Regions from separate parts of the Paenibacillus sp. sgz302190 genome, predicted to be linked through region 3. Evidence: riboswitches for the same ligand, from Rfam matches in the RefSeq annotation. Region 3 holds a riboswitch; each other region holds the start of a gene.
The links. A riboswitch is a leader RNA that binds a small molecule or an ion and turns the genes downstream of it on or off. The one in region 3 is predicted to bind cyclic di-AMP.

Region 1 (7,828 bases), on a different contig from region 3:
CCGCTCGATCAGCGGCATTCACAGAGGAAAGCACCGGGTTTATTACCCGGAGGAGATCGTTCACCGTTTGAGCGCATCCGCTTACCCGGACGTAAGGGCATTGATCGGACTGCGGGAATAGAACAAACAATCACGAAGGAGCTTAAACCATGCTGACAGATACACATGCTCATTTGAATGCGAAGCAATTTGACGAGGATCGGGAGGAGATGATTCAGCGGGCGCTGGATGCAGGCGTTACGCGGATCGTAAATATCGGTTTTGACCGCGAGACGATTCCGACGTCGATCGAGTTGGCGGAGCGGTACGATTTTATTTACTCGACGGTAGGCTGGCATCCGGTGGAGGCCAAGTTCATGCAGCCGGGAGATCTGGAATGGATCGAGGAGCTGTGCAAGCACGAAAAGGTGGTCGCCATCGGAGAAATCGGCCTGGACTATTACTGGGATACTTCGCCGAAGGATGTGCAGGATCGCATATTCCGCGAACAGATTCGTTTGGCGCGCAAGCTCGGCATGCCAATCGTCATTCATAACCGGGATGCGCACCAGGATGTTTTGCAGGTGTTAAAAGAGGAGAAGGCGGCGGAAGTGGGAGGGATCATGCACTGCTTCTCGGGCAGTTGGGAGACGGCCAAGCAGTGTCTGGATATGAATTTCCACATTTCGTTCGGCGGGCCCGTCACGTTCAAGAACGCCAGACAGCCCAAAGAGGTGCTGGCGCAAGTGCCGCTTGACCGGCTGCTCATTGAGACGGACGCCCCTTATCTGACTCCGCATCCTTACCGCGGCAAGCGCAACGAAACGGCGTATGTCCGGCTTGTCGCCGAAACCGCCGCGGAAATTCGCGGAATCAGCCTGGAGGAACTGGCGGCTATTACGACAGGGAATGCTATTCGGCTGCTAGGTCTCAAGTAGAGCGGCGCGATATTTGCGGCGGAGCACAACGCCGCAGATGAACGAGACCAGCAGGAGGCTGCCTGCAGGGACAAGCGCGTATACGGCCGCAGAGCGCAGCAGGAGCGGAATCGTAAGCACACAGATTTGGGCAAGCAGCACGCACCAGATGAGAAAAGCGATCGATCCGGCTTTCGTCATCCGGTTCAGCGGGTACATTTCCAGCCAAAACGTATAGCGGTGCGCACGCTCGATGCCGGTCAATTGAACGGTGGAAATCAAAATCACGATGAGAAAAGCGGCTGCCCTGGCCACATCGCCGGAGACAACGAAGATGGCGAGCGCCCCGAGCAGTGTAATCCGCTGAACGATGCCGAACAGCTCCGTGCGCAGCAATGTTTTGGCATACAAGTATAAATAGGATGCGTCCTGCTTGAAAGGGATATAGCGCGTAATTCCGCTAATCCAGCTGCGGCGCGCAATCCTCGTCGGCAGCTGGGGCACATCGACGAACCAGTTGAAGAACATGTACAGACGAGCCTGCTGCTGCTTCTCTTTGGCAATGAGATAATCCCAGCCGATCGTATAGACGGCCGCAAAACGGGCTGCCGCCAACCAGAGCAAAATCAGAACGAGCGCGGCTGCGCTCGCCCAAAAGAAGCTGCGGTCGAACTGCACGGCGACGATAACGAGCGACGCTACCCAGCGGAATACGACGGAGGCCGTTCTTGCATAGGTGTGAACGAAGCGGCTCTCATACCAACCGGCCAATATGTTGGCGAATTTGACCAGCAGGATCAGCATCAGCATCAGGACGAACGGCTGAGCGGCCGCACCCTCGCAGTGACGGTACAGGGGCCACAGCACGACAAGCGCAATCAGCGACCAGAAGGCTTGCAGCGTAAAGCTGTAAAGAAGCGCGCTGCGAAAGTAAGCGCCCATCTGACGCTCGATCCGCAGCAGGAACATGCGGTCCGCGTCCCGGACCAGCGTTCGAATCGGGCTCGACCCGAGCAGCGGAACAAGCAGCAGCAAAGCGATCCACAGATACGGATAATTTGTCGGAAGCTGCTGCAACGTTTTGGCATAATAATAGGAAGAAATAATGACAAGAAACAACATGAAGCCGACAAAGTTGCTGCGCGCCGCGTAGAGCCAGTACCCCGAAGCTTCCTTTAAATACCGCCCCAGGCGCTGCTGCCATAAACCAGTGATATTGACCTCCATGTCCTTCATACCGAATCACCTTGAACCAGCTCGTAAAAAATGTCGTCGAGCGACGCTTTGGCAAGCCCGGTTTGCACCCGCAGTTCGCCCAAATCTCCCTGGGCGGCCATTTTGCCGCGATGCAAAACGACATAGCTGTCGCAATATTTTTCAATCGTTGACAAAATGTGCGAGGAGATGAGGAAGCTGGCTCCTCTTCGCTTCATGCGGACCATAAGCTCAAGCAGCGAGCGGATGGCCAGCGGGTCAAGCCCGAGAAAGGGCTCATCGATAATGTACAAGGCGGGCTCGATCAAAAACGCATTCATGATCATTACCTTCTGCTTCATGCCTTTGGACAGATGGCTGGAAAAGCTGTTCAGCTTGTCCTTCATTTGGAACTCTTCCAAAAGCGCCTGGGATCGGGTCAGGAACTGCTCCTTGGTCAGCCCGTATGCCATGGCCGTCAGCTCCAGATGCTCGCGGATGGTCAGTTCCTCGTAAAGCTCGGGCGATTCGGGAACGTAAGCGTACGCTGCTCGGTAGGCGAGCGGGTCTTCCGCCAGGGTGAGGCCGCTGACGCGGATCGTGCCTTTTTGCGGATGAAGCAGGCCGAGAATATTTTTGATTGTCGTGCTTTTGCCTGCGCCGTTGAGTCCGATCAAGCCCATCATTTCACCTTGGCGGATTGAAAAAGTAAGTCCGTGCAGGACAGGTTTTCCTGGAAGATATCCCCCGTAGAGGGAGTCGACTTGTAGAATGGGGTTCATCGAAAGGCCTTCCTTTTCAGCAAATTATTGGCATTTTTGAACCAATTTCACCCATCCCCATTATAAACAAAATTGCTATTAAAGCCTAATTTAAACGTAAGAATTGCGAAAAAAAGCGTCAGAATACGTTATAATGAGAAAAACGTACTAAAGACCAAGATTTATAGCCGGAAATGTTTATTATTTCCGAATTCCGCCCTTTTTAGCGGGCGATAATCCCTTTACAGGTTTAGATTTACAGCGTAATATACTTTTCATAATAACTTAATAACCAATTTGCCAAATTTCCATTCGCTGAGTTCCATTTATGGGAACGGGGGAACCGCTGCAAACATTCGGAAGCACATGCAACCGCCGAATGCCAGCAGAATGAATATCAGGGGTGAATCCAACGACAACGAGCAAGCAGCTTGTTGTCCAGGTAGGGCGACTCTCACGTCCGAATCCGTCAGCTAACCTCGTAAGCGTACCGAGAGAGGTAACGATTGTCGTGTCTGGTTGTATTTTTCTATGCATACAAGGCCACGGGAAGAGTCCTCTTTCCGCTGGTCTTTTCATTTTTTCGAGATAGTGCAGGCTAGATGATCATAGGATGAAAAGCGAAGGAGGTGGGACTACCGCAGCAGCGTCCGGTAATGGCCGCGTTGTTGTCGGGTGAACTCCGCTGCAAAGCTGGAGAGGCTTATTAAGTTAATCACAAACTGACCTTAGTCGCGTCTAATTTAATCATGCGTAACACACGGGCGGCGAGGCTTTGAAGGAGGACCGAAGAAGTGGGCAACATCTCTTTAACCGAGACCCATGTAAGTCGATCATCCAGCATGTCCTTGGCACTACGATGGAAGCATGAAAACTTGCGTTTGATTTTAAGCCTAGGTATGATTTCAATCGCTATGACTTTCATGTTTTTGGTGTTGTTGTACGGTACGGCTACCAAGAGCGTATCCGTAGTTGTGAATGGACAAGAAACCGTTGTGCATACGAAGCAATGGGTCCTGCAACGCCTACTGGATGAACAAGCCATTAAGATTGGTGAACACGATCAAGTTTCTGCAGCGCTCACGACTCCGATCAAGGGCGGAGAGAAATTCGTGATCGATCATGCGTCACCGATTCAATTGACTGCTGATGGAAAGACCACCACTGTTTACACAACTGCAAGAACGGTTGAAAGTGCATTGCAGGATTTACATATTGCACTTGGGGAGCTTGACCGAGTCACTCCTGAACCGGCATCTTCGCTTTTACCCGGCGATACAGTCAAAGTTGTCAGGGTAAAGAAAGAGCAGAACGAAACAACGGAACCGATCGCGTTCGATACCGAGAAGAAGAACGATGCATCGCTGCTCAAAGGCAAGGAACAGGTCGTCCAGGAAGGCAAAGAGGGCGTTCTGTTGAAAAAAATGGAAAAAGTATTCGAAGACGGCGTTTTGGTTTCCGAAGCAGTTGTAGATGAACAGGTTCAAACGGAAAGTGTGAAAAAAGTCGTTGCCATCGGCACGAAAAATCCGGTCGTCGCTTTATCGGCCTCATCCCCTAGCGTGGATGAAATTTCAAAGAATGGCGTCAAATTCGGCTACAAACAAATTCTCAAAAACGTGAAACTCACCGCATATTCGGCGGGAGTGGAGTCTACCGGCAAATCCGCGGACAGCCCCGGGTTTGGCAAGACGTTTACAGGAACTACAGTCACCGAAGGCAGAACGATCGCGGTAGATCCGAAGGTTATTCCGCTCGGATGGTGGGTGTACATCGACGGTATTGGCTTCCGGCGCGCTGAAGATACAGGCAGCGCCGTGAAAGGGCAAACGATCGACGTTTACTTCGAAGATGAGAGCTATGCCAACAAATTCGGCACGAAGAACGGTTATACCGTCTATGTCGTAGGGCCGAAGAAGCCGACTGAGAATTAAGGGGTAATCCGGTTTCTGCATGGGCAGAATGTATATATAGATAGATAGGTCGTTCACGAATGGCAAAAGAAGAGGAGACCCCTCTTCTTTTTGTGCGTACAGGGAAAGGAACGTTGTATGATAAAAGAAGTTATCGTTGTCGAGGGCAAAGACGATACCGCAGCGATTCGCCGGGCCGTGGAGGCGGATACGATCGAAACCGGCGGCTCCGCAATAGGTCCGGCCGTGTTGAAACGGATCGCGCTGGCTCAGGAGCGGCGCGGAGTTATTATTTTGACCGATCCGGATCATGCAGGGGAGCGGATCCGCAAAATCGTGGCGGCGAAGGTGCCCGGCTGCAAGCATGCCTTTATTACGCAGGAGCAGGCGGAGTACAAGGGCGACATCGGGGTTGAGAACGCGTCGCCGGAGACGATCCGGCAGGCGCTGAGCAATTTGCGGACGGAGTATGAAGGAGCCGTCTCCCTGGTCACCTGGGAGGACCTGATGGCGGCGGGACTCATCGTCCACGCCGAAGCGGCCTCCCGGAGGCTGGAGGCAGGCAAGGCGCTCGGCATCGGCTACTGCAACGGCAAGCAATTTTACAAGCGCTGTGCGATGTTTCAAATCACCCGCGAGGAGTTTGAAGCGGCGGTAGAATTACTAAATAAATGAGGGCTGTGACATGAATACTTCCAACCGGGCGCTTCCTGAGGATGTCGCTACACCGAACAGAACGAAAGAAATACTTAAGAAGCACGATCTGGTGCTGAAAAAGAGCCTCGGACAAAATTTTCTCGTAGACCAGAATATTTTGCACAAAATCGTGTCCGCCGCCGGGCTCGGCCCGGACAAGGGCGCGCTGGAGATCGGCCCGGGCATCGGGGCGCTCACCCAGCAGTTGGCCAAGCAGGCTGGGCGCGTCTTGGCCATCGAAATCGACCAGCGTCTGCTGCCCATCCTGGGCGAGACGCTGGAGCCGTACCCCCATGCCCAGGTCGTGCGTGGGGATGTGTTAAAGCTGGACCTGCCGGAGCTGTTCCGGCAGCATTTTGCCGGTGTTGGCGGCATCAGCGTTGTTGCCAACCTGCCTTATTACATCACGACGCCGATCATTATGAAGCTTCTCGAAGAGAAGCTTCCGCTGGAAAATATCGTCGTGATGATTCAAAAAGAGGTGGCCGACCGCATGGCGGCCCGCCCGGGCACCAAAGACTACGGCAGCCTCAGCATTGCCGTGCAGTTCTACTGCGAGCCGGAGCTTGTCACGATCGTGCCGCGCACCGTCTTTGTCCCGCAGCCGAACGTCGATTCCGCCGTCATCCGGCTGCGCGTACGGCAAACCCCGCCGGTCGAGGTGGCGGACGCCGACTTCTTCTTCGAAGTCGTCCAGGCATCCTTCGTCCAGCGGCGCAAAACCCTTTACAACAACCTGGCTGCGCGGTTCTTTGCCAAAGACACCAAGGCTGAGCTGGAGGCGCTCCTGCACGGCATCGGCATCGAGCCTTCGCGCCGCGGTGAGACGCTCAGCATGGAAGAGTTCGCGCGCTTGTCGTCGGCCCTCCGCGCGCACGGCTGCAAATAAACCCGCACCAAATGCCCATCCCCGCCATAGGATAGCCCTAGGAGGGGATTGAGCGATGAGGCAAGGAGACTTTGTTACCCGAAAATCCTATGGCGGAGACGTCATTTTCAAAATCGAACGTATCGAGCAGGTGAAGGCCGTGCTGCGGGGTGTCGATTACCGGCTGCTTGCAGATGCGCCCCTGACGGACTTGCTTGCGATTGGCGGCGTCACGCCGGATCATCTCCGGTCGGGCACCCCGCAATATCGGGAATCGCTGCGACGAATTGAAATCGCCAGGGAGCAGCAGCAGGAGAAGAATCAGCACTCCGGCGTCAGCTATTTTGAAGTGCCGGGTAAAATACTGCATGTGGACGGAGACCCGGCCTATTTGCGCAAATGCATGCAGCTGTACGGAGAGCTTCGCGTGCCTGCGGAGGGCTTTTACGTCCCCGAAGCCCAGATGCCGGATGCGCTGTATCGGCTGCTGCCGCAAGTTAAGCCGGATATCGTCGTCATTACCGGACATGACGGCATAATAAAAAACCGTAAAAACCGCGATATCAACAACTTGAGCAGCTACAAAAATTCGCTTCATTTTGTGAGCGCGGTTCAGGTCGCCAGGCAGTACGAACGCGATCGCGATTCCTTGATCATTGTGGCCGGAGCCTGCCAGTCGCATTTTGAAGCGCTGCTGCGGGCCGGAGCGAATTTTGCCAGCTCCCCGGCCCGCGTGCTGATTCATGCTCTGGACCCCTTGTGCATTGCGGCTAAGCTGTCCTATACGTCGGTCAAAGATACCGTTTCCATGCTGGACATCGTCAGCTTGACGGTTACGGGGTTAGACGGATTAGGCGGAGTCGATACGCGAGGCAGCTACCGGATGGGGATTCCCGGCATTCAGCACTCGCAGGCAAATGTGTGAAACTCAACGACCGCCATTCATACAGTTGTGAAACCGCGCGTTGTGAGCTGCGCTCGGTGCGTATCCATTCAAGCGCCCAGGCGCGAATCGACTTGTGCAAAGTCCATTCGCGTTTGGGCGCTTTTTCTTTGGTTTTGTTCGCCGTGTGGGCGGCATCCGTTTTCGGTGCTAAATGCCTCCGTATATGTCGAAAATATATTTCATGAAAAAAAGTGAATAATTTACAATCTTTGGAGGCAACCTAAACACCAAGCAAATTTAAAATTAGGCGGATATGCCGTTGACAACAGGATTGTCGGGCTGATATAATATTTGGTCCTAATTTGACATTTTGGCCGCGATCGGTTATAATTAACAAGGAAAGAGGTGGTAGTTGACAATGGCAAAAAATGCGCTGTTGGAAATTAAACGCAGTTTGGAGCCCCATGTCGGGCAGAAGATCATGTTGCGAGCAAATGGTGGTCGGCGAAAGACTATCGAGCGTTCCGGTGTTTTAGAAGAAACCTACCCTTCTGTATTTATTGTTAAGCTGGAAGAGTCCAACGCATTTAAGCGGGTCTCCTACAGCTACGCGG
Region 2 (7,828 bases), on a different contig from region 3:
CCTTGACGACCGGCGGAGCGACGGTCGTGATCACATCAACACTGGGCACGGTAGGCCCAGTGTCGGATAACGGAGACGGCAGCTACGCGGCGACGCTGACGGCCCCGACGACGGCGGGCACCGCGACGGTGAGCGCGAGCGTAGGCGGAAGCGCGCTGACAGCGACGGCGAGCGTGCAGTTCGTGCCCGGAGCGGTGTCGGCGGCGACAAGCACGGTCACCGTGGGCAGCGCGACGCTGGCAGCCGACGGTGCAAGCCAGACTGCGGTCAGTGTGAAGCTGAAGGACGCGCAGGGCAATGCCTTGACGACCGGTGGAGCGACGATCGTGATCGCCTCGACACTGGGCACGGTAGGCCCAGTGACGGATAACGGAGACGGCAGCTACGTGGCGACGCTGACGGCCCCGACGACGACGGGCACCGCGACGGTGAGCGCGAGCGTAGGCGGAAGTGTGCTGTCGGCGACGGCGAGCGTTCAGTTTCTCCATGGAGAGGTGAGTTCATCTCGCTCAACGGTTGCCGCAAGCGATCTTGTCGTACGGGCGGATGGCAGCAGCAAAGCCTCGATCTTCGTGAAGCTGAAGGACGATTACGACCATCCGATTGCCGGAAAACGGGTACTGCTCGAAGCGAATGGCGGACGATCGGTCATCGATGTCGTTTACGGATTGACCAATGCGGATGGTCTTGCCTTATTTGCGGTAAGCAATACAACGGCAGAGAACGTGACTTATTTTGCAAAGGAAGAAGCAAGCGGTCTATCGTTGGACCAAACCGTGAATATTAGGTTTACATACGATCAGCCTCCGAATATCGTGTTGCAAGCGGCTCCTGCCGGTCCAACCTTCGGAAGCGTGACCGTTACCGTAACGGCGTCGGTTTATGGTCAATTCAATAACGTCTCTTCGATCAAATGGGCAGCAGGAAACCGTCCTGTCTCGTATTTTGGGACGCAGGGCGTAGAAATCACGGACCATTTTACCGTACAAGAGAACGGGGTTTATTCAGTCTATGTGGCCGATGCGGCGGGCAACGCGAACGTTAGCTCGATTGAAGTCCGGAACATCGTTCCTTTGAGCGGCAATGCGAGCTTGAGCAGCTGGCAGCTTATGGGATTGGGCGGGACGGTAAAGTTCGATTTTGACCCGGGGACAGTGAACTATACGGTAGACGTAAGCCATTCGGTTTATGGCTTGAAAATGGTGCTGACAGCCTCGGACGTCTATTCTGCCGTCTACGTGAACGGATTGCAGGTTGCGGGCAGCCCGATGACCGGTGAATATTCGCTTGCAACAGGCAAAAACACGTTCGAAGTCAATGTCAAAGCGCAAGACGGTTCAGTTAAAACATATACGCTGAGCGTGATTCGTTCGGCTGCAAGCTCCGGTTCCGATTCTGGTTCGACTTCAAGCTCGTCAAGCCATTCGTCGCCCGGCAATTCGATCGCGGCTTGGATCAATGATGCAAAGGTGTCCGGGATTGCCACACTTCAAACAGATGCCAATGGAGTGAAGTCCGTTGATGTTCGATTGGATAAGGATACTTTAAAGAAGGTGCTTGACTCTTTATCCTCCTCGCCTGAACGGAATCTCTCGGTATCGATTGAAGATGAGGCGGACCAAACAGCGCTGCGGCTTCCCGATGAAGCTGTCAAGCTCCTTGCCGGGAAAGCGGATAAGATCACTTTAAAAACTCAGCATGGCCAGTATCGCTTGCCTCTGGCGGAAGTCGTAAATCAGGAGTCCGAGTGGACGAACGATGCGGAAGTTCAAATAACGATCGAGCGCGGCAAAATTGAAGCGATACCCGGACTGCAGGATGCGGCGAATAAAGGCGGTTTCCGGTTGGCGGCGGATCCGATTCATTTTAACGTATATGTGACGCATCATGGCGAGAAAAGCGAGATTTCCGGCTTCAACCGCTATGTACAAAGGGTTCTCTATTTGCCGGCGGATGCCGGAACGGCTGCAACGGCCGTGGTATGGGATCCGACATTCGGTGTACGTCCGGTGCCGACGGAATTTGCCAAAGTTGACGGACATCAGGCGGCCGTTATTCGCAGCCTCACGAACAGCGTTTATGCATTGGTATCCAAAACGTCCCAATTTACAGATATTCAAGGACATTGGGCCGCGGCTGAAATTGGCAGGATGAATAGCAGAATGATCGTACTTGGCGTAGATGAAAACCGGTTTGCTCCCGAAGCCGTTATTACGCGGGCTGAACTCGCCGCTTTGCTTGCGAGAGCGTTGGGCTTGCCGGAGGGCGGAGATCGTGCCGGTTTCCGAGACGTGAGCGAGTCGATCTGGTACAGCCGGGCCGTGAAAGCAGTTCAAGCATACGGAATTATGGACGGTTTCGGTGACGGAACGTTTGGGCCCAACCGAGAGGTTTCGCGGCAAGAAGCGATCGTAACGATCGTTCGGGCGCTGCGCATGGCCGATGCCGCTTCGGTGACGAGCAATGCCGGGGCGCAAGTGAACTTGGCCGCCTACACCGACAGCAATCAAATCGGCGGCTGGGCGAGCGATGCGATACGTACAGCCATTCATATAGGCTTGGTGAAGGGGTATGGCAATGAATTGCGTCCGCAGAAGCCGTTAACTCGTGCCGAGACGACCGTACTTCTTTACCGGATGCTGCAAAAAGCGGGATTAATCGATGGATAAGCTTGAATCAGGAGACGGGCCGAGGGGCTCGTCTCTTTACTTTGCGGTTCAATGTCACCGGCAAAAGCATTCCAAAGAAAATGGAACGATAATGATCGAAATTTATATTTGATTACGCTTTCACTTGGGAAAATCATCAAAAAAACAAAATAAAGCCCCGTATTCTTATTTTACATAAACGGTAATTAGGGGTACCATTTGATTCAACAACTTCACATCATAAATCAAATCGCTGAGTCCCTGAAAGGGGAGCGGGGGAACCACCAGAAACCGATCCGAACAGGGGGCGGTTTTGCGGGGTGAATCTAAAGCAGGCGTTTGCTTGCCGCAGTAGGGCACTCTCAAGCCCGAATCCGACAGCTAACCTCGTAAGCGTATTGAGAGAGACCTTCGATCGTGCTTTCAGCAGTTCGTTTCTTTACGTTGAAAAGAAGCCCGAGAGTAGAATTTCTCTGCTCTCAGGCTTCTTTTTGCTTTTTTTCCACACATTGAGGAGAGTGACTGTAAATGTATCCTGAACCCATGACAGCACTGCAAGAAGAACGCACAAAAAATTGTAAAATTGTCAGGATCGAATATTTTCGATTTAATTCCGAGCTAACGGACAAGCTGATGCCCGGACATGGAACTGACTATCATTGCGGTATCCTGGCGATTTCAACAGGCGGTGCAGTGTACGGTATCGGAGAATTCATCATGCCAAGCTGCGCTGTGAAAGGTGATCTCGTACAGTGGGTAAGTGTTTTCCAGAGGATCAAAGGTCTAACTCTCGAAGATGGACTGCATTACATTCAGCGGAATAAGGAGCAGTGGGGTCTTGCCAGAACGCAATTAATCGAATCGGCATTCAACGATTTGGATGAAAAGCTGAGACACTCATCTGCCGGCGGCAATGAATCGGGTTTCTTAGGGGATCATGCTTATTTATTTGACCGTTCAGAGGCATATGTCTCTTTTTAGGGCAGATGTGTGGGGAATTTTAATCATTTTTTACGTTTTTTTAATGCATGGACCCGGATTCTTTTACCTCCTTTTTACAGCGTTCCGTATTAAGATCTCAATGTGACCGTGGGGAAAGCCGAGAAAGGGCAGTACCACGTGTTAAAAATTGGGCTTATGATTAGCCGCAATGACATGGAGGAGTAAGAAATGAATGAATCGGAGTTTATATTGGTTGCAGCTCCTACGAAAGCCGGCGAGCAATTTATTCGTCATTTAAAGTTTAAAGGGCTGCCTTGTGCGGTTGTAACGAACAATAGACAGGACCAGCAGCGCTTTTCCAAGCTTGGTGTGAATCATATCATGATTGTGGATACGGTCGAACATGAGACTTGGGTCGCTCCCGAATATCCGATAGGTAAAATCTTTTTGTTTGAAAATAGTTTGCCTTTATGCTGCCGCTATCTTCAAATCACCCGCAAATGGACTTCAAAAGCGGTCTATGTCATTACCGAACGCGACTATGCCAGGCTTATTTACAAAGGGCTTGGCGCCGATCATGTCATTTATTCAAGGGCAGGCAACGTTACATTTTTACTCGATTAGCACGGTAAAATTTACAATTCGTCGCCTTACTGGATGACGAACAGCGGCAGTGTGACGGGCTCGTCCTCGGGGTCCGCCGACAATTCCCTAAAGTTATTGCTGAATAGTGAACCAGCAGATACAATTTCAGGAGAGGGGGGACATTTGATGAGAATAAAGCCGCATACGTTCAACAGTGTCAAATACAAGATTTTGTTTGTCAACCTGATTTTGATGATTTCATTCAATCTGCTTATCATTTATTTTTGGAATTACCGGACTTCGGAGGATACCCGGGAGTCGGCGGGCAACTACATCAACGACATGTTGAGAGTTTCCGGCAACAATCTGGAAGTGGCTCTCAAAGATATTTATGCGCTGGTGTCGATTACATCGACAGAAAGCGATATTGTCGCCATTTTGTCGAAAAGAGAGGAATCGACAGGACTTTCCTATTTGCAAGAAAACAGGAAAATTGACGATTATTTGGTCAATTTGTTCACATACAAGCATTATTTGAACGATATTATGATTGCCAATTTAAACGGAAGGACGTTTTCGAACGGAAATACAATTTCCTGGGAATTCCTTACCAAGCAGAGCTGGTATCCCCGATTGATCAATGACGAAGGGGCGTCTGTGTTCATTCCTCCCCATTATAATTCGGATAATCCTTATATTACGCCTTACCGGGACGATAGAGTGGCTTCGATCGCCCGTCCCATTAAATATCAAGACAGCGTGATCGGGTTCGTGATCGCCGATATCAAAAGCGATTTGCTGCGCGACATGTTCGCAAGCAACCTGAACAAGGTGAACATTTTGATCGCCGACCGCAGTTCGAACGAGATCGTCTACAATTCGCAGAAGGAGAAGATGCCCGATCCGGATATCAGCGCTATGATCGGCGGCATGCAGGGAAACGAGGGCAGCTTCTACAGTCAGATCGATCATGAGGATAATTTGATCGTATACCGTTATTCGCCTACGACGAATTGGATGCTGATCGGCATCGTTCCGAAAAAGATTTTGCTCGAGGAATTCAGTAAAACGAGAAACAGCTCGCTGCTGCTTTCCATCGCATTTTGCCTGATCGCCCTGCTGGTTTCCACGGTGGCGTCCTCCTATTTGACCAGACCGATTCTGAGATTGAACCGCGCAATCAAACAAATTGACGGCAACCATCTGGATGTACAATTGGAGATCGATTCGAACGATGAGATCGGCCAGTTGTCCCGGCAATTCAACTCCATGGTGCATCGGATCAAAGATTTGATCCAGGATACGAAACAGCGCGAGCAGGATAAGCGCAAAGCGGAGATGCGCGCATTGCAGGCGCAAATCAACCCTCACTTTTTATATAATACGCTGAATACGATCAAATATTTGTCCATTTACCAAGGGGCCGATAACATTCACGATGTGGCCGAGTCTTTATCGAGATTGATGCACATCAACATGCAGGACAAGGTGTTCATCACGATTGAGGAAGAAATCGAGTACCTGAAGAGCTATTTAAATATTCAAGAGTACAAGTACAGCAATAAGTTCACCTACAGCTTTTCCATCAGCGAGAGTGTGAAGCCTTATTTGATCCCCAAATTGCTGCTGCAGCCTTTCATAGAAAATTGCCTGATCCATGGCATTGGACCTAAGAAGGACATGGGAGCCATTCTCATCAAAGGATACGCGGAAGGCAAGAAGCTTGTTTTTAAAATTCAGGATAACGGCGCAGGCATCGGGGAGAACACGATAGAAGACATCGTTGCGAACGGCAATTCCGCAGGCCATGTAGGCATCCGGAACGTCATCTCCAGAATTAAGACCAACTTTGGGGACGATTACGGCGTAAGCATCGTTAGCGAACGTAACCTCTACACCATTGTCGAGGTCACCTTACCTGTCATTACCAACGAGGAGATGGAGCGATATGTTTAACATCCTGATTGTGGACGATGAATTGCTGCCCCGGACCCATTTGAAATTTATGATCAATTGGGAACAGCACGGCTTGACGATTTGCGGCGAAGCGCCTAACGGTGCGGAGGCGGTGGCCTTTATGGAGCGGCAAAAGGCGGATATGATCATTTCGGACATTCGGATGCCGCATATGGACGGTATAGAATTATCGGGCGTCGTTCATAGAAGGTGGCCGGACACGGTGCTGATTATGCTCAGCAGCTACGACGACTTCGACCTTGTGCGGGAGACGCTGCGCAACGGCGCAATGGACTATTTGCTGAAGCATCGTCTGAATAAAGATATCTTGCTGGAGACGCTGGAGCGGGCCAAAGAACGCATTCGCCGGCGCAGTCCGCTGCAATTGGAAAGGCCGCGGGCAGACCAACTGTATGCGCTTCGTGAAAAGTTCATCATCCAACTGCTGAGCGGCTATTATCACGATAACGATGAAATCCGCGATCATATGAAGGCGCTCCAATTGAATCTTGGCACTGCGAACCTGGTGCCGATTGTGATGGAGGTCGACGATTTCCACGGCATCGTGGCCAAGCGGGGGTTAAAAGAAGAATCCATTCTGAGATTCGCCATCGTCAACATAGTGGAAGAAATATTTGGCGACCACGGGAACGGGGTCGTCTCTCATATCGCGGGCGGCAGGTTTATTATGCTGCTCTCTTTCGTTACTGTGCGAAGCCGCCATGCCGTCGACCATGCGTTGACCGAAATTTTGAACCGCACGAGCATCTGCTTGAAAAAATTCGTCAAAGTTTCCGCGAGTTTCAGTATCGGAAGCTTGTGCGCCGATTTAGGGCAAGTGGCCGGCAGCTATGAAGCGGCGGCGCAATCTTTGCAGGGGAAATTTTTTATGGGGAAAAACAGCATCGTCAAAAGCTTTCGTCCCGTAAGCGGCGAGCATGCCATGACGGGCCTGGCGATTGAGGACGAAAAAGAACTGATCGCCAGCTTAAAACGGATCGACGAAGAACAAACGATGCGCGTGTTGGACAACATTTTCACGCAAGTTAAGCGGAATCAAGCGAGTCTTGCCAGTTCCAAAATGATGTTCAACGAACTGCTGGGCATCGTCAGCCGCCAATATAAAGAAAATTCGCTTGATGTCCGGGCGATTTACAAAAATAATGAAGTGCCGCACGAGGTGCTGGCCCAATTGGAAACGTTGCAGGAAATCCGGGAATGGATTACCGGCTTATTCCGCGAACTGCTGCGGCTGCTGCATTTGAGCGCCAAAGAGCAGTACTCTTTTCATATCCAAAAGGCGGTTCGACATATGAACCAGCACTATCACGAAGCTTTATCTCTGGCCGGCGTCGCCGAATCGATCGGCATTAGCAGCAACTATTTAAGCTCGCAGTTTAAAGAGGAAGTCGGCGTCGGGTTCGTCGATTACCTGAACGATTTGCGGGTGGAGAAAGCGAAACAACTGCTGAAGGGCGGCAAAACCGAGCTGAAGGATATCCCGGAACAGTGCGGATTCAGCAATTACAACTACTTCCTGCACGTGTTCAAAAAAAAGCTGGGCATCACGCCCAAAGAGTTCGTGAATGTCAGAGATAGCGAGTAACGATGCCTGAATCGGAAAATATCGTAGCGAATCGGAAGATATCATAATTTTTTCCGCGTGCGGCTGTCGTATAGTTGTTTTTAGAAATAAC
Region 3 (7,828 bases):
CATCACGAACGCTGGAACGGCCAAGGGTATCCCAGCGGATTAAGCGGCGAGAACATTCCTGCTTTTGCCCGGATTTGTGCAATTATCGATGCTTTCGACAGCATGGTTTCCGACCGTCCGTACCGCAAAGGCTTATCGATCAACACGGCGGTACAAGAACTTTTGTCACACAGCGGGACGCAGTTTGACCCGGACTATGTAGCCCTCTTTTTAAGTTTGTCCGAATCGTTTCCGGACGTATATCCATTCAAATAAACCGGCCGAGACGGCGGCAACGACTCGATATTAACGTTAAACAGGCGTCTATGTCAATAAATAAGCCGACGGCGCGGCGCTTCCGAACAAAATCCCCCCGGACTTTCCCGAAAGGACAGTCGGAGGGATTCTTTTTTGCGCAAAGAGAGCTACTGTTTTTTAGCGATTTTGGTTAAAATGAGCTGTTTAAGCGAAGCGTCGCCTTCTATGGCTTGTTCTTTATATTCAAACTCTACCTGATCGTCTTTCTTGAACTTTTGCACGGCATCTGCCGTACCGTCTCCCAGCTGGAAAGCGGCGGCTTTCTCGTCCACGATAAGCTCGACCGTATGCGGATCGGCCAGGCCTACATAGCGTCCCGTTCCTTTTTTCACGGCTGCTGCATCCGCCTGCGGCGTTGCGGACGGGACAGGAGTAACTGTCGGGCTGACTGCCGGACTGGCCGCTGCTGACGGTTCCGGCGTCCTCTCGCTGTTATTCCCGGAGGGGGCATCGCTGCCGCAGGCTGCCAAAGCCAGCGTCAGCGCACTGCTTACCAGCAAGCAGGCCAACTGCCGCTGCCGGCTTTTCTTCGTCTTGTTCATTTCATCACCTCATCTATTGGACGCGGCAGATAAGGTTATGGTTTAGAATAGAAAAAAGCCCTGCAAGCCGCTCAAGAAACGAGCGGTGCTTTGCCGGGGCTTTTTTCACATAAATCGATCAAATTACTTGGATTCAGCAGTCAGTTGGTTGTAAATATCGTCCCACAAAACGCGGCGGGCCGATACGTACCGTTTGGAGTAATAAGACTCACTTAGTTTGTTCTTCATAACACCTTTATCGGTAGCCGAGTGGATGAATTCACCGTCTCCCAAATAGATGCCTACGTGAGAAATACCTTTGCCGTCTGTGTTGAAAAAGACCAAATCGCCTTTGCGCAAGTCCTTTTTATCAACCCAGTTGCCTTCTTCGTCTTGAGCTTTGGAACTATGGGGAAGGTCGATACCGAATTGCGCGAACACGTAAGCGGTAAATCCGGAGCAATCAAAGCCTTTCGTTGTCGTACCCGCATACTTGTACGGAGTTCCGAGCAATCCGTCAACCGTTTCATCCAAAGTGGATTGTGCTGCGAAAACACTTCCTGCACCAATACTCAAACACAAAACAAGACTGACAACGAGAGCAACAACCTTTTTCAACTGCTTGTCTCCTTCCGGTGCCTACGAGGTTAGCTGGAGGGTTCGGTTGAAGGTTCCCTATGATCCCTGTGTTGCGAGATCAATTCACCCGGAATGGTTCCCCCGTTTCCCAAAAAATCGGGAATTCGGCATGAAATGTTGGTTTATTTTTCCTAGTGCTTAGGATTCGGCATAAATATCTAAAATCCTCCTTCCAAGTGCACTATTCTATAAAAATATGTGAAATAGTTCGGAAAATAGACAAAAAAAAGCCCCTTTTTCAGGGGCTTGAGCATATTTTCCGATATTTGGGCGTTTTTCGCTGAATATTGCTCATAGATTTAGAGAGTTGGCGGGCGTTCGCTACGAATTTGCTTTGGCGGACCACAACTGATATTGAGAGGCTAGTACCCACATTTGCAAAAATATGTTGAAAAGCGGGAACAGCTGATAAATGAGAAGGGCAATCAGACCTGCCCAGATGTAGGAAGCGATGACGTTGACACCCGTCAATAGTCCCGACCCGATCAAAAGCAGCAGAGCGATGCCGACGATAGGAAGCAGGTGCCGGACAAAGGCGAGCAGGGTGGAGAGAATTCCGCTTCCGGCAGCGAGCGCGAACTGCAGATGCATGAAGAGGAGATGCATGAGAAATCCGTATGCAAGCATTCCGGCCAGCCATGGCAGCATGTCAACGGCGGCGTTCTCGTAAGATCCGCTTTGCGCAAAGATCGACTCGGCCTTCGGGATCAGCCAGGCGAGGGGAAGCAGCGTCAGCGCGATCCGTACTGCGTAGCAGAGGAAAAAGGAGAGCCACATCTCCGATATGCCTTTAAAGAAGCGGTATCCCGCATTTTGGTCGGTGTGGATCAGCGAATAGTAGATGCCGGCGTTCAGCAGCGGCGTAAGCAGCATGCGGCTAGCGAGAAGCACTGCCAGCCACCATAAATAGGAATGGCTCAGGTCCGTTTTGAACAGTTGAAACTGGCTTTCGGCCAGGAACAAATGCAGCGTCTGCTTGGGCTGGCCGTTTCCCGGAAAGCGATGCATGAGCGGCACGAGCACCGATTGCACCATTTTATAGAGGAGGGCTCCCCAACCCATTTGATACAGGAACAGCATGATGACCGCAAAAGGCTGCCGCAGCGCCGCCCGATAGCCGGACTTCATATAAAGAGTCATGCAGCGTTCTCCTTTCTACCAGGCTACCCAGCCGGAGATCGTTTGTAAAAGCTGAATGATGCCGAGGTTCAAACGTATTTTCCATTTGGGGTCTATCCGGGCCGACATGAAATTGTTGATATGCTTGTTTTCCAGCACGAGCGAATAGCCCGGATCGATGCGAACCCACTCGACGGGAGCAGCATTCGTCAACTTGTACTCGATGCTGCTCTCCGCGCCGTTCCAGACCTTATCCAGTGCGGTGCCATCGGTAAAATGGAATTGAATCGGCACCTCCGGGGAATTGCCGCCCCGTTTGGAGATTAGCACGGTGCTCTCATATCCGGGTTTGCCGTCTGCCAGTGCCGCAGGCTTCACTTGAATCCGATCAACCGCAAAGTCCATCATCATGCTGCCGTACACATACTGGTTGAAAAAATCGTCCCATTTCGCTTTGGTGACTTCCTCCACAACATGTTGAAAATCTTTGGTCGAAGGATGCTTGAACTCCCAGCGGTGGAAGTAGGTCGTCATGATGCGGTCCATCGTCTTGGCGCCGACCTGCTTTTCGATGGCTTTCAGCACCAGCTTGCCGCGTATGTACACATTATCCGCATATTCGCCATGCCCTTTGTAATCCCAGGCATTCAGTTTAAGCGCGTTGGGCGAGGTCACATAGCTGGCCTCTACAGGCAGATTCGGCGAAACGCCGTATTCCGCCTCCATGACTTTGTCCTCCGCGTAGGAGGTGAAGCCTTCGTCCAGCCAAGCTTCTTCGAACTCGTTGGAAGCGACGAGGCCGTAAAAAAATTGATGGCCGATTTCATGAACGACCACCCGTTCCAGCTCCAAATCGGGCTTCTTGTCGCTGGCTCCCCATGCGGTGACCAAGGTCGGATACTCCATCCCGCCTGCGCCGTTGCCGCCTTCCGGAGGGACGACGATGGAGAGCGTGGAGTAAGGGTACGTACCGTACCACTGGCTGAAGCGGGAAAGCGCCTTTTTGGCTGCGTACATGTAGCGGTCTTTTAAATTTTGATGCTTCGGGTCGAGGTAGAGCTTGATTTTGACGCCGGGCACCTGCGCCGTGGCGAACGGCTCTTCCACGTATACGAAGTTCGGCGAAGCCGACCAGGCGAAATCGTGCACGTCCTCGGCGTAAAACTGGTAGGTTTTCGTGTTGCTGTCCGACACCGGGGGTTTTACGGGGAACCCCGTCGCGGCGACAATATAGTTGGACGGCACTTTGATGACAACGTCATAGATGCCAAAATCGGAGTAAAACTCCGAGTTGCCATGGTACTGATGGAGGTTCCAGCCATCGGCCGTACGGCCTCTTGTTCCCGCCGGCTCATACGCGGCGATTTTGGGGAACCACTGCCCGGCCATGACGAAATCGCCGACATAACCCATTCGCGCGAAGGCTGCAGGCAGCTTGACGAGAAACTCCGTTTTGAACGTGACCCGCTCACCGGGGCCCACCGCTTTGGGCAGAGGCAGCTTAAGCAGGGTATGATCGTCCTTATTGCCGTCATCGGGCTGAACAAACTCCATGCGCATGCTTAAGTCATTGCCGTCCAAAGTTTTGACCGATAAAAGCTCCATGCTGCCGATACTGTCGGCTTTCGCTTTGTCTTGACGCAGTTTGCCTCCCGACTCGCGCATAAAAGTCGTCTTCTTGGATTGGAATGCATTCGGATATAAATGCAAATACAGTTCTTGCACAGGCGTACCGCCCGGATTCTCCCAGGTTATCGTTTGCTGTCCTTTAATTTGCCTGGTGTCGGCCGCATATTCCACGTTCATGTGATACTCGGCAATTCGGTAACTGAGCGGTTCGGGAGCCGATTTCTCCGGTGCTTGGGCGGATTCGGGCTGCTGCTTGGCCGGCGTCTGCGGAGCCGGTTCTTCGAGCGCTGCAGGTATCGCGGGCTTGAAAGTGGATGGGAGGAGCGATTCGGACAGTAGAACTGCACCTGCGGCGAGCAGCACGACGAAGGCCCACTGCACCGTGCGGTTTTTGAACAATGGATTCATGATATTCACCCCGTTGACAAGCATCTACAGCATGTATATGTAGACAACCCGGGTATTATTTCTGAAAAGAGAAATTTGCTTTTTTCGCATGAAAGAGCTATAGTTTCCCTAACTAATATTAGTTAGGTAGTGAAAGCGATGAGTGCTGAGAGCATACGAGAAGCTGCCCTTGAATTGTTCGCAAGTCAGGGATATGAGAAGACGACGCTAGGCGATATTGCCCGCAAAGTAGGCATTAAGACGCCATCCATCTACGCGCATTACGCTTCCAAGGAAGATCTGTTCTTCGCAGTGACCGAAGAAGTGATTAACAATTACGTGTATGTCATGCGCGACCAATACGGTAAGGAAACCGATGCCGATCCCGAGCGGCAGATCCGGCTCTATTTTCGCCACGTTACGGATACGATCGGCAATGACCGTTATCATTTGTTTTACAAGCGGTTTATCTTTTTCCCGCCGGAGGCGCTGAAGGAGAAGCTGCTGAAGCCTTTTCTTCAAGGGGAGAGCGACATGACGAGCAGCCTGATCCGGATATACGAGGCGGGCGCTGCGGCCGGACAATTCCGGCGGATGGAGCCCGAGGCGTTCGTGGCGGCTTTTTACTGCGCGGTGGACGGTCTGTACATGGAGTTTCAGCTGTATGAAGAAGCCGAATTCCGCAAGCGGAAGCAATTTGTATGGGAGTTTTTTATCGCAGGATTACGCTGCGGCAAGGAGTGAAGGGACATGAATAAATATTGGCTGTATGTTGTCATAGCAGGCATTATAGAAATATTCTGGGTCACCGGTTTGAAATACTCCGAATTGTGGTGGGAGTGGCTGATCGTGTTTGCGTTCATATCGTTCAGCTTTTTCCTGCTGCTCAAAGCATGCGCGATGCTGCCGACCGGCACGGTCTATACGGTATTTACGGGAATCGGTACGATAGGTACGGTGCTGACGGAGATGTTATTTTTCCATGAGCCTGTGAATGTGTATAAGCTGCTGTTGGTTGCGCTGCTGCTCATCGGGATCATCGGGTTGAAGAAGGTCACGCATGCGGCCGGCGACGCCCGGGGTCATCATCAGGAGAAACATCAGGTTTAAAGGAGGCCGATTGGTCATGGCATGGTTATTGCTGGTCGTGTCGGGTTTAGGGGAAATATTTAGCGTAATGGGACTCAATAAACTTAGCAAAGGATTTAGTATAAAAGGAATTTTGCTGGTAATCTTCGGTCTGGGCATGAGCTTCTATTTGCTGTCGATTGCCCTGCAGACCATCCCGATGGGAACCGCGTACGGCATATGGACGGGAATCGGCACCGTAGGCGTCACGATTACAGGCATGTTGGTACATGGCGAATCGAAAGATGTGCGCAGGCTGCTGTTTATCGCGATCATTATGTGTTCCACCGTCGGCTTGAAGCTGGTTTCCTAATTGCCGTCGCCCAGATACGCTTTGGAGGCTTCCAGCGCTTCAATGATGCGATCGATGTCAGTCTTGTTTTTGAGCCTTACAGTGACATAATTCGAGTTGACGCTATCCTCTACACATTCGATATTCACCGTGTGTTCTTTATTATCAATGAAGATGCGCATATTGTCCGAGTCAAATAACGTTTTCCAAGACATGGGTTCACCTCGCGGAAACAGAATAGACTTATTTTAACATGTTTAAATGGGTCTTGGCCGAGAATTTGGCCCGTATCTTGTTCTTGCCGGTTACTTTGGCTACAATAAAGCAAAGGAATGTTTATACAGAGGAAGGCGGGAAGGTGACCGAATATGGAAGCTGATAAAAAGAAGCTGGCTTTAAATATAGTTAACTCCAAGACGAATCACAAAGGGTTTGGCGCAGGCTCGATCGACCTTAGCAACGTTTCCGGCATCATCATCGATGGCGGAGAAGCTTATTTGGACGAAGGGACGCTGCACGCCAAAAGTAAAATCGAGAAAGGCATCAAGTTCTCGACGAACAAGGAAGATGTGCCGAACGGCCGCAAATGCTGGATCGTCTGGGTAGCGGTAGACCGCACGGAAGAAGGGGCTTATTATGCGGGCATGACGGCTTGCGAAATGCTGATTGATACCGAAGCGCGCAGAGGCTGGAAAATCCTCGCCGATCACGTCAACAAGATGGACGCCGCGATGAAGCGGAAATTTATTTTCGACGGCTTGAGCGATGAGGAGAAGGCAGCGCTCAAAAACAGTTTAGTCGCCCATAATGCAGAGTGGTGGAACCGGTCGGACCAAAGCCTCAAGGATACGCTTTCATAAAGCTTCCGGGTGGCGCTTCGGCAAATGTGAACTTTATGTGTCATCCATTGTGACGGTAGAGTGAACCGGGTATACTAAACCCTAGTGTATGTTACACCATATACTAGGACAGCAAAAAGGCAGACTAAGACGCGCTTAGTTCTGCCTTTTTGTGTTGTCCGGGGGCGGCCATCCTAGTCGTTCCACCAGCGTTTCAAATCGTTCCACCAGGAACTGTTTTTGCCTTTGGGTTCTTCCTTCTTGCCGTCGCCGGCCGTTTCTTTGGCCGGTTTGCCTGTGCAGTACGTTTTCGGTTCCGTGCCGGCCAGGAACGCCTCCATGCGGGAGTTCGGGCAGTCCTCGTTGGACAGCTTGCCGGTAGCCGGATCGATGTAGACGGTAGTGACCCCTTCAGGAATCGGAAACAGCTTCGGAGGGATCGCGTCCAGCGTCTGCTCGGTGAACTCGGCGAAAATCGGCGAAGCCAGATGGGACTCGACATTGCCGATGGTCCGGTCCTTGTCGTAGCCGACCCAGACTGCGGTCGCGAGCTCGGGCGTGAACCCGACCATCCAGGCGTCGGTGTCCGTCGTGCCCGTTTTGCCGGCGATCGGACGCTTGATCGTGCCGGCGACCCGGTTCCCTGTGCCGCCTTCATCAAACACGCTTTCCATCAAACTAGTCATGACGTAAGCGACGGGCGGGTCGATGACTTTCTCCGGCACAGTCTGCGACTGATAAAGGATATTGCCGTTCGCATCCTCAATCCGCTCGATAGCCGTCGGCTGGAAATGGACGCCCTGATTGGCGATCGTGCCGAAAGCGGAGGCCATCTCGATCGGGCTGACCGGAAAGGAGCCGAGCGCCAAAGAAGGCAGCGGCTTCATAGCACTGTCGATGCCCAGCTTACGCGCGAGATCGATCACTTTGGCGGGCCCCACATCGAGAATGGTGTGCACCGCGTAGATGTTATCGGA
Region 4 (7,828 bases), on a different contig from region 3:
ATCCGGACGATCCCGTCATGCTGTGGAACGACAAGCGGGTAGTTCTGCCCGCCGCTCCCGCCATCGTGGACGGCCACATCTATATGCCGCTTCGCACCGTCATGGAGTCGCTCGGCGGGCAGGTCGCCTGGGACGCCGCGCTGTACCGCGCTTCCCTTACTTTTCCATAACCGCCGCTCTTATCAGTGAATCCTGTTCATGCGCACGATTCTGTAATAAAACTGGCCGCCGACTTGCTGCTCGACCTCCAGATACCCTTCCACATGGACGTAATCGCCTGTCATGTAGCCGATTGCGTCGGAAGTGCCGCTGTGAGCCAGAAAAAGCATGGCGGCCTTTTCATTGCTAACGACGAAGCCCGTCTGCTCCTTGACCTGGAACTTGTCGATAATCGTGCCGTGATGAGATCTTGCAATATGATGAAAGCGCCAGGCGCCGTCTTCCTTATTCAAAAAATAGAGCACCCGGTTCCGGACGCTGCCGCTGAATTCCCGGGTAACGCCGACTAGGCAGACGCCGCTGTTCAACATGAGAAATTCATCGATCTCGTAGTGCTTCAAACGCAGGCGCTGCAAGTTTTTATAGTGCAGATAGACTTCCATTTCGTCCACCGTGCTTTGATCGGCCGGGTCCTGCTTCGTGGCATAATACACTTCTCTAATAAAAGTATCCGTTTGGAGGTTCCGCGCGCCTTGAAAATTGTCGTATGTCTGAAAAAAACGACGGATCACGTCCATAATTTCCGGAGGGATCGCAGCGCTTATTTCCGCAGCATGATTATTGTTCATGATAACCGCTGTATTTTTTCTTAAAAACCACCGCTTCAAGACTGCTGTCAGCATGGAGATTGCCGTTCACCCGCTTCCTCTTTCTCCGAACATTTCTTCATTATAGGCGAAAAACGATAAAAATTCGATATAAATCGCAATTTTTCAACACAAAAAAGAAACATCCGTTTTCCGTGGCTTGCACAAAACAGATGTTTCTTTCATTTTTCAGACAGGCTAGCTTCTATATGATTCTCTTGGCGCCAACGTATCTCGCGCCCCAATACTTGCTCGACAAACTCTCGACGGCTACTCCTCTTGAAGAGGTGGATGAAATAAATTGATCATTCCCTAAATAAATACCGACATGATCGACAACACCGCGGCCAAAAAAGACCAAATCTCCCACCTTCAGATCGGATACCGGCGTTCCGGCATCGCTGTACATTTCGGCGGAAGTTCTCGGAAGATCGATTCCTTCCGCTTCAAACACATAACCGACAAGACCCGAGCAGTCAAATCCGCGCGGCGTCGTTCCGCCCCATTTGTACGGGACTCCCATGTAATTGCTCGCCGTCTGCACGATCAGATCGGTCATGGACGGCTGAGGCGGCGCAGGCGCAGGTGCGGGCGGTTCCGGCGGCGCCGTCCAGGCCGGCTTGTGGGGCTTGCCGTCCGCATTCACGATCGCGATCTGATTCGCATCGCTCCACTCGATCTTGGAACCGAACGTTTCCGTAATAAAACGAAGCGGTACGTATGTACTTCCCTGGATAAAAGCCGGGCTGCTCTCCAGGCTGATTTTCTTGCTGCCCACAAGCGCTTGCTGCTCGTCCGTCCTCAGTGAAACGACCTGATCCTTGGTCAACACCGAGACGGCGACCTCGCCTCCTTGCTTCGCCCATTTCACTTCATAGCCCAGTTTGTCGGTTACGGCCCTTAACGGCACTTGCAAATTCCCTTTTTTGTCGATAAAAGGCTGCGCGTCCGTAAACTGCACGATGTCGTCGTTGACCTGGACTTTGACTGAAAGCGCTTGAGAAGCTTCCGCTTGGGCAGGCAGCAAAGCAGCGCCGGATACTGCTGCGCCGATAAAAGCGCATGAATAAACAAGACGTTTCAAAAAGATTGCCTCCCTGAGCCTCCGAGGTTAGTTGACGGGTTCGGGAAGAGGAATTCCCTTGACCGGTTCGGACATCCGAACCGATCTTTCACCCCAAATGAAGAAGTCCCCCGTACCGGAGCTTGTGCTGCTCCAAGATTCGGCATTTTTTTTTACTTTGATAGACTAGCATAGAATTCGGACAAATTTCAAATTTTGCGTCGCGGTAAAAATTCCCAAGGCCAAATCAGGCGTTTTGCCTGCTCCCAGCCTTAAGCCGGATCGCGCTCGACGCGGAGCGCAAACCTCATATGAGCGCCGGAAACTTGCGGCCGGTAGCGGTATACCACTTCAACGCGATTGTCAAAAACGTTGATTTCAGGCGCAGGCGCATCGGCCTCTATGCGGCAAGTCAGCCCAGGCATTGTCCACACATCGGGAGCTATGTCGGCGTCGTGAATATGCTTGCCCGTAATTTCGAAAAACAGCTCGATCTCCGCATTCGTCTGAAAATGAACGTCAACCGCGAGCCGGTCCTGCCCCGCTTCGGCATCGAACGCAATGCCTCTCAGATGCGTGTTCCAATGCTTGCCCGCTTCCCGGCGAATCAGCCTCATATAATACTTGTCTCCATCGCCGGTTCGCCAGTGCATCGTCGCAGGATGCATTTGCCCGTTCGTGTTGCGGCTCCCGGTCATCCCGCCGATCATCAGATTGTCTTCGATCCAGGCCGTCGCCGTGCACAGATTCGAATTAGCGCCGGGGCGATCCCGTTCGCACAGCTCTCTGAACTGCTTCCGGGCCAGCCGCCGGCCCTGGAACGCAGCCAGCGCCGGTTTAACGGCCGGCGGCACGTCGACCCCAACCAGAGCGATCATCGGGTCATGCTCGGATTCGCAATTGATCCCGGCGAGATACTCGTAGCCCTGGCCCAAAGCCAGGTAAAGAAAGACGCCGATCGAGCTGTGATCTCTCATTTCCATCTCATAGGCGCGCGAGAACGGCCCCGACAAATTTTCCAGATTCGGATTGTAAAATAAAGCGATGTTCGCCCACAGTCCTTGCTCGACCTCGCGGCCGATCCGCCGGAACGAGTCCGTCTTGCTGTAGTTCCGCCAAAGCCCCAGCACGGTCAGATCGACGCCGTAATACGTCGTTGTATTAAACTCCGCGAATGACCCGAATTCCGCGAAAGCCTCAATGAACTTGCCCGCCTCCCGGTCGGCATGCCCGATCCAGTCCGCGATGCCGTACCGGTGTCCGAAATAGTGGCAGATGAACATATGCATAAGCTCGATGTTGGTGTTCATCGGGATGGCATCCGACAAACGCCGGTCGATGGACGCTTCCACCGCTTTGCGCATGCAGGAATCCATCCGGGCGACAAGCTTGGCGGGCAGGCTGTCCGCCCAATTTTCCAGGATGACGGCGAACGCGCAGGCAATGAATTCCCGCCAGTTCGGATCATAGGTCGTCCAAACCGTCGGCAGCACATCGTCTACAGCGGTTTGAAACGATTCTCTCGCCGCCGGATCGTCGAGCCGGTCGGATATTTTCCCGAACGTATCGGCCAAAAAGAAGGCGAAGCCCGGCGCAAAAGATTTCCAGGGAAAGCTGCCGGCCGGAGGGTGCGGCACCTGAGGGGCCGTGCGAAACGTGCCGTGATAGATTTCATCCGGACAATCGTACTGCATGTCCATCACCGTAGCGAGCACTTCGCAAGCTCTTGCCAAGTCTCCCGGAGAGTTCCGGAGCAGCAGTCCTATCGCATAGTGCGCGCTCCCCCGCGTATAATGAAGCTGCTCATTTTCTTTATCCCGCAGCAGTTTCATTTCCTCATCGTAATGCAGATCCATATCCGCCATGGCGTGATCGACCAGATAACGCTGTTCGGCCGTCATGCTTTCCATCATGTTTAAGCTCATACCGTCACATCTTCCCTTCATTCAGTCAGTTCCGGGTTGCAAATAAGGATACGGCCCCCAGCATGCCGGCCTCATTGCCGCAAAGCGCAGGCACGATGCGCGTCAGCCCCTGAAAATCGGCCGTTAAATAAGAGTCTACCTTGGCTGCGATCCGGTCGGTTAAAAACGTTTTTTGCGCGGAGACGCCCCCGCCCACAATAATCAGCCCGGGGTCCAGCACGTAGATAAGATCGGCAATGCCTTTGGCTACCTCGTCCATCCACCTGTCGACAGGCTCGGCCCATGCGGAATCTCCGCTTTTGACCCGTTCGAATATGGACTGGCCATTGACGCCGGACGCCGCCGTTTCCTCCAGCTGCCTGTCAAGCACGCTCTTGACTAAGGCCGAAGTGGAAGCCCGCGTCTCATAGCTGCCGGTCTGCATACGGCTCATATGCATGTAGCCGATTTCCGCAGCGCGGAAGTGCGAGCCTTTGTACAGCCTGGAGTCCAAGACGATAGCTCCGCCGATGCCCGTTCCGAGCGCGATGCAGAAAAACGTCCGCTCGCCTTTGCCGGCGCCCATCCAGGCCTCGCCCAGCGCAGCCGCGTTGACATCGTTGATGACCTGCGTCTCCAGTCTCGTGCGCAACTCCAGCTCGCGCTTCAAGTTCACGCCCTTCAGGCACGGGATGTTCTCGATGCCCCCTACGATCGTGCCCGAGTCGTCGACAATGCCTGCCGTGCTAATGGCGATGCCGCTGATCGGGCCCTCTTTTTCGCGAAACCGGCGGACTTCGCTCGTCAGCTTTTCAATAAATGCCTCGCTGTCTTCCGACGCCTGTGTTGCCAAAGATCCGCCCGCCAGCACCTCGCCGGCTTCGTCGACGATCCCGTATTTCACGCTCGTTCCGCCGATATCGAAAGCGATGTAACGCTTTTTCCGCTTTTCCGCTGGCAGCGAACCGGTCTGCTGCCGCTTGAAGCCGTAGGCGACAAATACCAGCATAACAGCTCCGAGCAGCGAGCTCAACGCGCAGACCAGATTCATGGCGGAAGGGCCGCCCTTTTCCAGCAAAAAGCCGTTCAGCATATTGCCCGCGATGCCCGCAAGCCCTACGAACACCATATTGAATACGCTTTGTCCGGTGGCCTGCATCTCTTTATGCACAATCCGCGAGACGTACTCGACGGCGGCAACGTAAAAAAGGCCGAACGACAGCCCCTGCAGCACTTGCACGGCGACCATCACGCTTGGAATCGGGAACATATACTGGATGATCCAGCGCACCATATAGGCCAGCGTCGCCAGCAGCATCGTTTTTTCATTGCCCAGCCGCTTGATAACGAAAGAGGCGGCGAACATCGACGGCACATTGGAAAATGCGGCGATCATCAGCGCGACTCCCGAGAGAGCGTACGAACCGCCTACCATCTGGAACACGACGACAAAATACGTATTGAACGCCGTCAACGTCTGATTGACCAGAAAACAGGCGCCCAAAAACAAAACGAACCGCTTGTTGCCGAACAGCTCCCCGATCCCGTCGATGAAAGGCCGGCTTTTGACATGGTATTCCTTCTGGGCAGGCAGCGCAAGCACGATCATCACGCCCAGGCAGCTGAACAGCATAAACGGGATCCACAATTGATTAGGCATGTAATACGATAAAAAAAAGCCGGCTCCATAGCCGCCCAGCGCATTGCCGACGCTCTGGAAGCTGCGGATCGAGCCGTAGGAGGAGCCTGCGGATCGGGCGGCCGACACGGCGAAAGCGTCGCCGATCGGGGCCTGCGGGGCCGTGAAGACGGTAGCCGCCATATAAGCCGCTATCATCAGAAATACGGACGGCGCCTGATACAGAATCGATAACAGGGCCGGTACGGCCAGACTCAGGAGCAGGATCGATTTGGTCATCTGGTAGCGGTCCGCTAACCGGCCCCAGAGCAGCTGCGCGCCCAGAATGGCCAGCGAAGCTATCGACATCATGATGCCGATATGGCTTTTGGCCAAACCGCCTTGCACGAAGATGGTCGTCATATAAGGGTTGAGCAAACCGCCCGCAAGCCCTGTGCATAAGTAAAGCGCCCGAAGTTTGAACAAGGTGGACAACCGCGCTCCCGCTTTCATCGGTTCACCTCATCCTTTGGCGGCCGGCAGCTGCGCGATGCGGTTCACAATGAGATTGTGGCTATCTTCAATCGCTTCCGGCTCGCAAAGCGCCTTGAGCTCGTAAACCTTCACAGGCGCCGCCTGAATGACCGGCAGGAACCGGTCAAAAAAGCTCATGTCGCCGCTGTGCACATAAGGGCACCAATGATCGGACAAGCCGATCGTTTCGTGAATGTGAACGCCGACGACACGCTCTTTCATCGCGTTCGCTTCGGCCGCATTGTCGTAGAGGCCCATCCGGTCCATCATCATGCCGTGGCCGATGTCATACCATAAGCCGAGCGCGGCACCCTGCAGCCGGTCGATGATCGCCCCCGCCTCCTGCAGCGTCGGCATCTGGTAGCAGCGGGAACGGGTTTCGATCCCGATGGCGATTTTCCAGCCCTTCTGCGCAATCCGGTCGCAAGCGGTATAGAGGCTGTCGACGATCCTGTTCATATAGTGGCCGCTCAGCGCTTCCCTGCGCTCCAGCATGTCCCGCCACAGCTTCCGGTACGCCTCCGACTCAGGGCCCTCGTCCTTGTAAATCGCCTTGAGCGCCTCATCGATATTGTAGTCGAACGGCACTTCGCCGGGATGGACGACGACCGCCTCCGCCCCGTAACGGTGCGCGTATTCCGCCGACTGCACGAGCAGTTCGACAGCCTTGCGGCGCTTTTCTTCATCGTCAAAACCGAGCAGCACCGAATCGGTGCCGTAATCCGGATCAGGCGTGTGCGGGAACGTGTTGTGCACGCTGGATACGCCGATTTCCCCGTGTTCGATCATCGGCTCGATCGTCGCTAAAAACTCCCGGTTTACGTTATAGTTCAGTTCAACCCGGCTGAAGCCGAGCGAGCGGATTTCCTCGATCATGTCCCTTCCGTTCGTATGCTTCTTGATGTTCCAGCAGGTCGAAAACGAATATTCGCCTTTCGGTTGATGCATGTTGATTTCCTCCTCCTATGCAAGCATGGAGTCCGGCGGGCGGAGTTACTTTTGTATACCTTCTACGGAGTTCCCCCGCCAGACTGCCAGGTCAGCCTTTCACGGCTCCGACCATAATTCCCGAAACGAAATACTTTTGCAGCCAAGGATATATGATCAAAATCGGCACCGTTGCGAACATAATGCTGGCCGCCTTCAAGCTTTCCGGCAGCACCTGAACGATCTGCGCGCCTTCCATCTGCAATTGGTCGGATATTTGGCTGTTCATAATGAGTTGATACAGCTTGAGCTGCAGCGGATACAGCTTCGGATCTGTAATGTAAAACAACGTATCGATAAAACCGTTCCAGCGGTTTACCGCATAGAACAGGCCCAGCGTGGCGATAATCGGCATCGACAAAGGGAGCATGATGCGGACCAGCGTACCGAAATGGCTGCTTCCGTCCAGCTCGGCGGATTCTTCCAGACTCTTGGGGATCGAATTAAAAAACGTGATCAAAATAATCAAATAAAACGGATTGATCATCTGCGGAAGAATCAACGACCAGGTCGTATTGATCAAATGCAATTGCTTGACCAGAATGTATTCCGGAATAATACCGCCGCTGAAAAACATCGTGACCACGATCAAATACATGAAAAACTTTCTGCCTTTAAGCTCCGTTTTCGTAAGCGGGTAAGCTGCGGCAATCGTCATGACAATACATACAATTGTAAAAAGAACCGTCAAAAAAATCGAGTACCCCAAAGAATGGAGCATCATCGGATCCATCAACACATGGGAATAAGCTTCAAAATTGAGATCGACGGGAAAAATGGTAACCATTCCGGTCAAAATCGGCGCATTGGAACTGAGCGAAACCGAAATAATGTGCAGCAGCGGCACCAGGCTCAAAAATAAAAACAGAATCAAAAATGCGATATTGACGATATCAAAAGTGCGGTCTGCCGCTTT

Region 1: another riboswitch for cyclic di-AMP. It lies ahead of AC6RNO_RS31065 (resuscitation-promoting factor); the one in region 3 lies ahead of AC6RNO_RS34900 (NlpC/P60 family protein).
Region 2: another riboswitch for cyclic di-AMP. It lies ahead of AC6RNO_RS15670 (hypothetical protein); the one in region 3 lies ahead of AC6RNO_RS34900 (NlpC/P60 family protein).
Region 4: another riboswitch for cyclic di-AMP. It lies ahead of AC6RNO_RS34760 (NlpC/P60 family protein); the one in region 3 lies ahead of AC6RNO_RS34900 (NlpC/P60 family protein).

What each region holds. Positions count from the first base shown of each region.
Region 1 covers NZ_JBZYAO010000043.1:10,711-18,538, forward strand. Annotated here, with positions in the region: gene AC6RNO_RS31045 (HD domain-containing protein) at 1-121, shown strand, start outside; gene AC6RNO_RS31050 (TatD family hydrolase) at 150-917, shown strand; gene AC6RNO_RS31055 (ABC transporter permease) at 903-2,132, opposite strand; gene AC6RNO_RS31060 (ABC transporter ATP-binding protein) at 2,129-2,872, opposite strand; cyclic di-AMP (ydaO/yuaA leader) riboswitch at 3,155-3,355, shown strand; gene AC6RNO_RS31065 (resuscitation-promoting factor) at 3,646-4,785, shown strand; gene rnmV (ribonuclease M5) at 4,903-5,439, shown strand; gene rsmA (16S rRNA (adenine(1518)-N(6)/adenine(1519)-N(6))-dimethyltransferase RsmA) at 5,450-6,349, shown strand; gene yabG (sporulation peptidase YabG) at 6,405-7,253, shown strand; gene veg (biofilm formation stimulator Veg) at 7,633-7,828, shown strand, end outside.
Region 2 covers NZ_JBZYAO010000012.1:137,272-145,099, reverse strand. Annotated here, with positions in the region: gene AC6RNO_RS15675 (invasin domain 3-containing protein) at 1-2,669, shown strand, start outside; cyclic di-AMP (ydaO/yuaA leader) riboswitch at 2,890-3,060, shown strand; gene AC6RNO_RS15670 (hypothetical protein) at 3,177-3,629, shown strand; gene AC6RNO_RS15665 (hypothetical protein) at 3,819-4,214, shown strand; gene AC6RNO_RS15660 (histidine kinase) at 4,362-6,131, shown strand; gene AC6RNO_RS15655 (response regulator) at 6,124-7,737, shown strand.
Region 3 covers NZ_JBZYAO010000061.1:682-8,509, forward strand. Annotated here, with positions in the region: gene AC6RNO_RS34890 (HD-GYP domain-containing protein) at 1-255, shown strand, start outside; gene AC6RNO_RS34895 (LytA/YqiH family protein) at 405-839, opposite strand; gene AC6RNO_RS34900 (NlpC/P60 family protein) at 963-1,436, opposite strand; cyclic di-AMP (ydaO/yuaA leader) riboswitch at 1,440-1,577, opposite strand; gene AC6RNO_RS34905 (hypothetical protein) at 1,779-2,597, opposite strand; gene AC6RNO_RS34910 (M1 family aminopeptidase) at 2,613-4,613, opposite strand; gene AC6RNO_RS34915 (TetR/AcrR family transcriptional regulator) at 4,752-5,336, shown strand; gene AC6RNO_RS34920 (SMR family transporter) at 5,343-5,702, shown strand; gene AC6RNO_RS34925 (DMT family transporter) at 5,719-6,033, shown strand; gene AC6RNO_RS34930 (hypothetical protein) at 6,030-6,227, opposite strand; gene AC6RNO_RS34935 (YwhD family protein) at 6,381-6,872, shown strand; gene AC6RNO_RS34940 (PBP1A family penicillin-binding protein) at 7,046-7,828, opposite strand, start outside.
Region 4 covers NZ_JBZYAO010000060.1:3,918-11,745, forward strand. Annotated here, with positions in the region: gene AC6RNO_RS34750 (phosphodiester glycosidase family protein) at 1-170, shown strand, start outside; gene AC6RNO_RS34755 (hypothetical protein) at 183-842, opposite strand; gene AC6RNO_RS34760 (NlpC/P60 family protein) at 1,012-1,890, opposite strand; cyclic di-AMP (ydaO/yuaA leader) riboswitch at 1,895-2,045, opposite strand; gene AC6RNO_RS34765 (DUF8769 domain-containing protein) at 2,142-3,794, opposite strand; gene AC6RNO_RS34770 (ROK family protein) at 3,820-5,904, opposite strand; gene AC6RNO_RS34775 (TIM barrel protein) at 5,914-6,873, opposite strand; gene AC6RNO_RS34780 (ABC transporter permease subunit) at 6,965-7,828, opposite strand, start outside.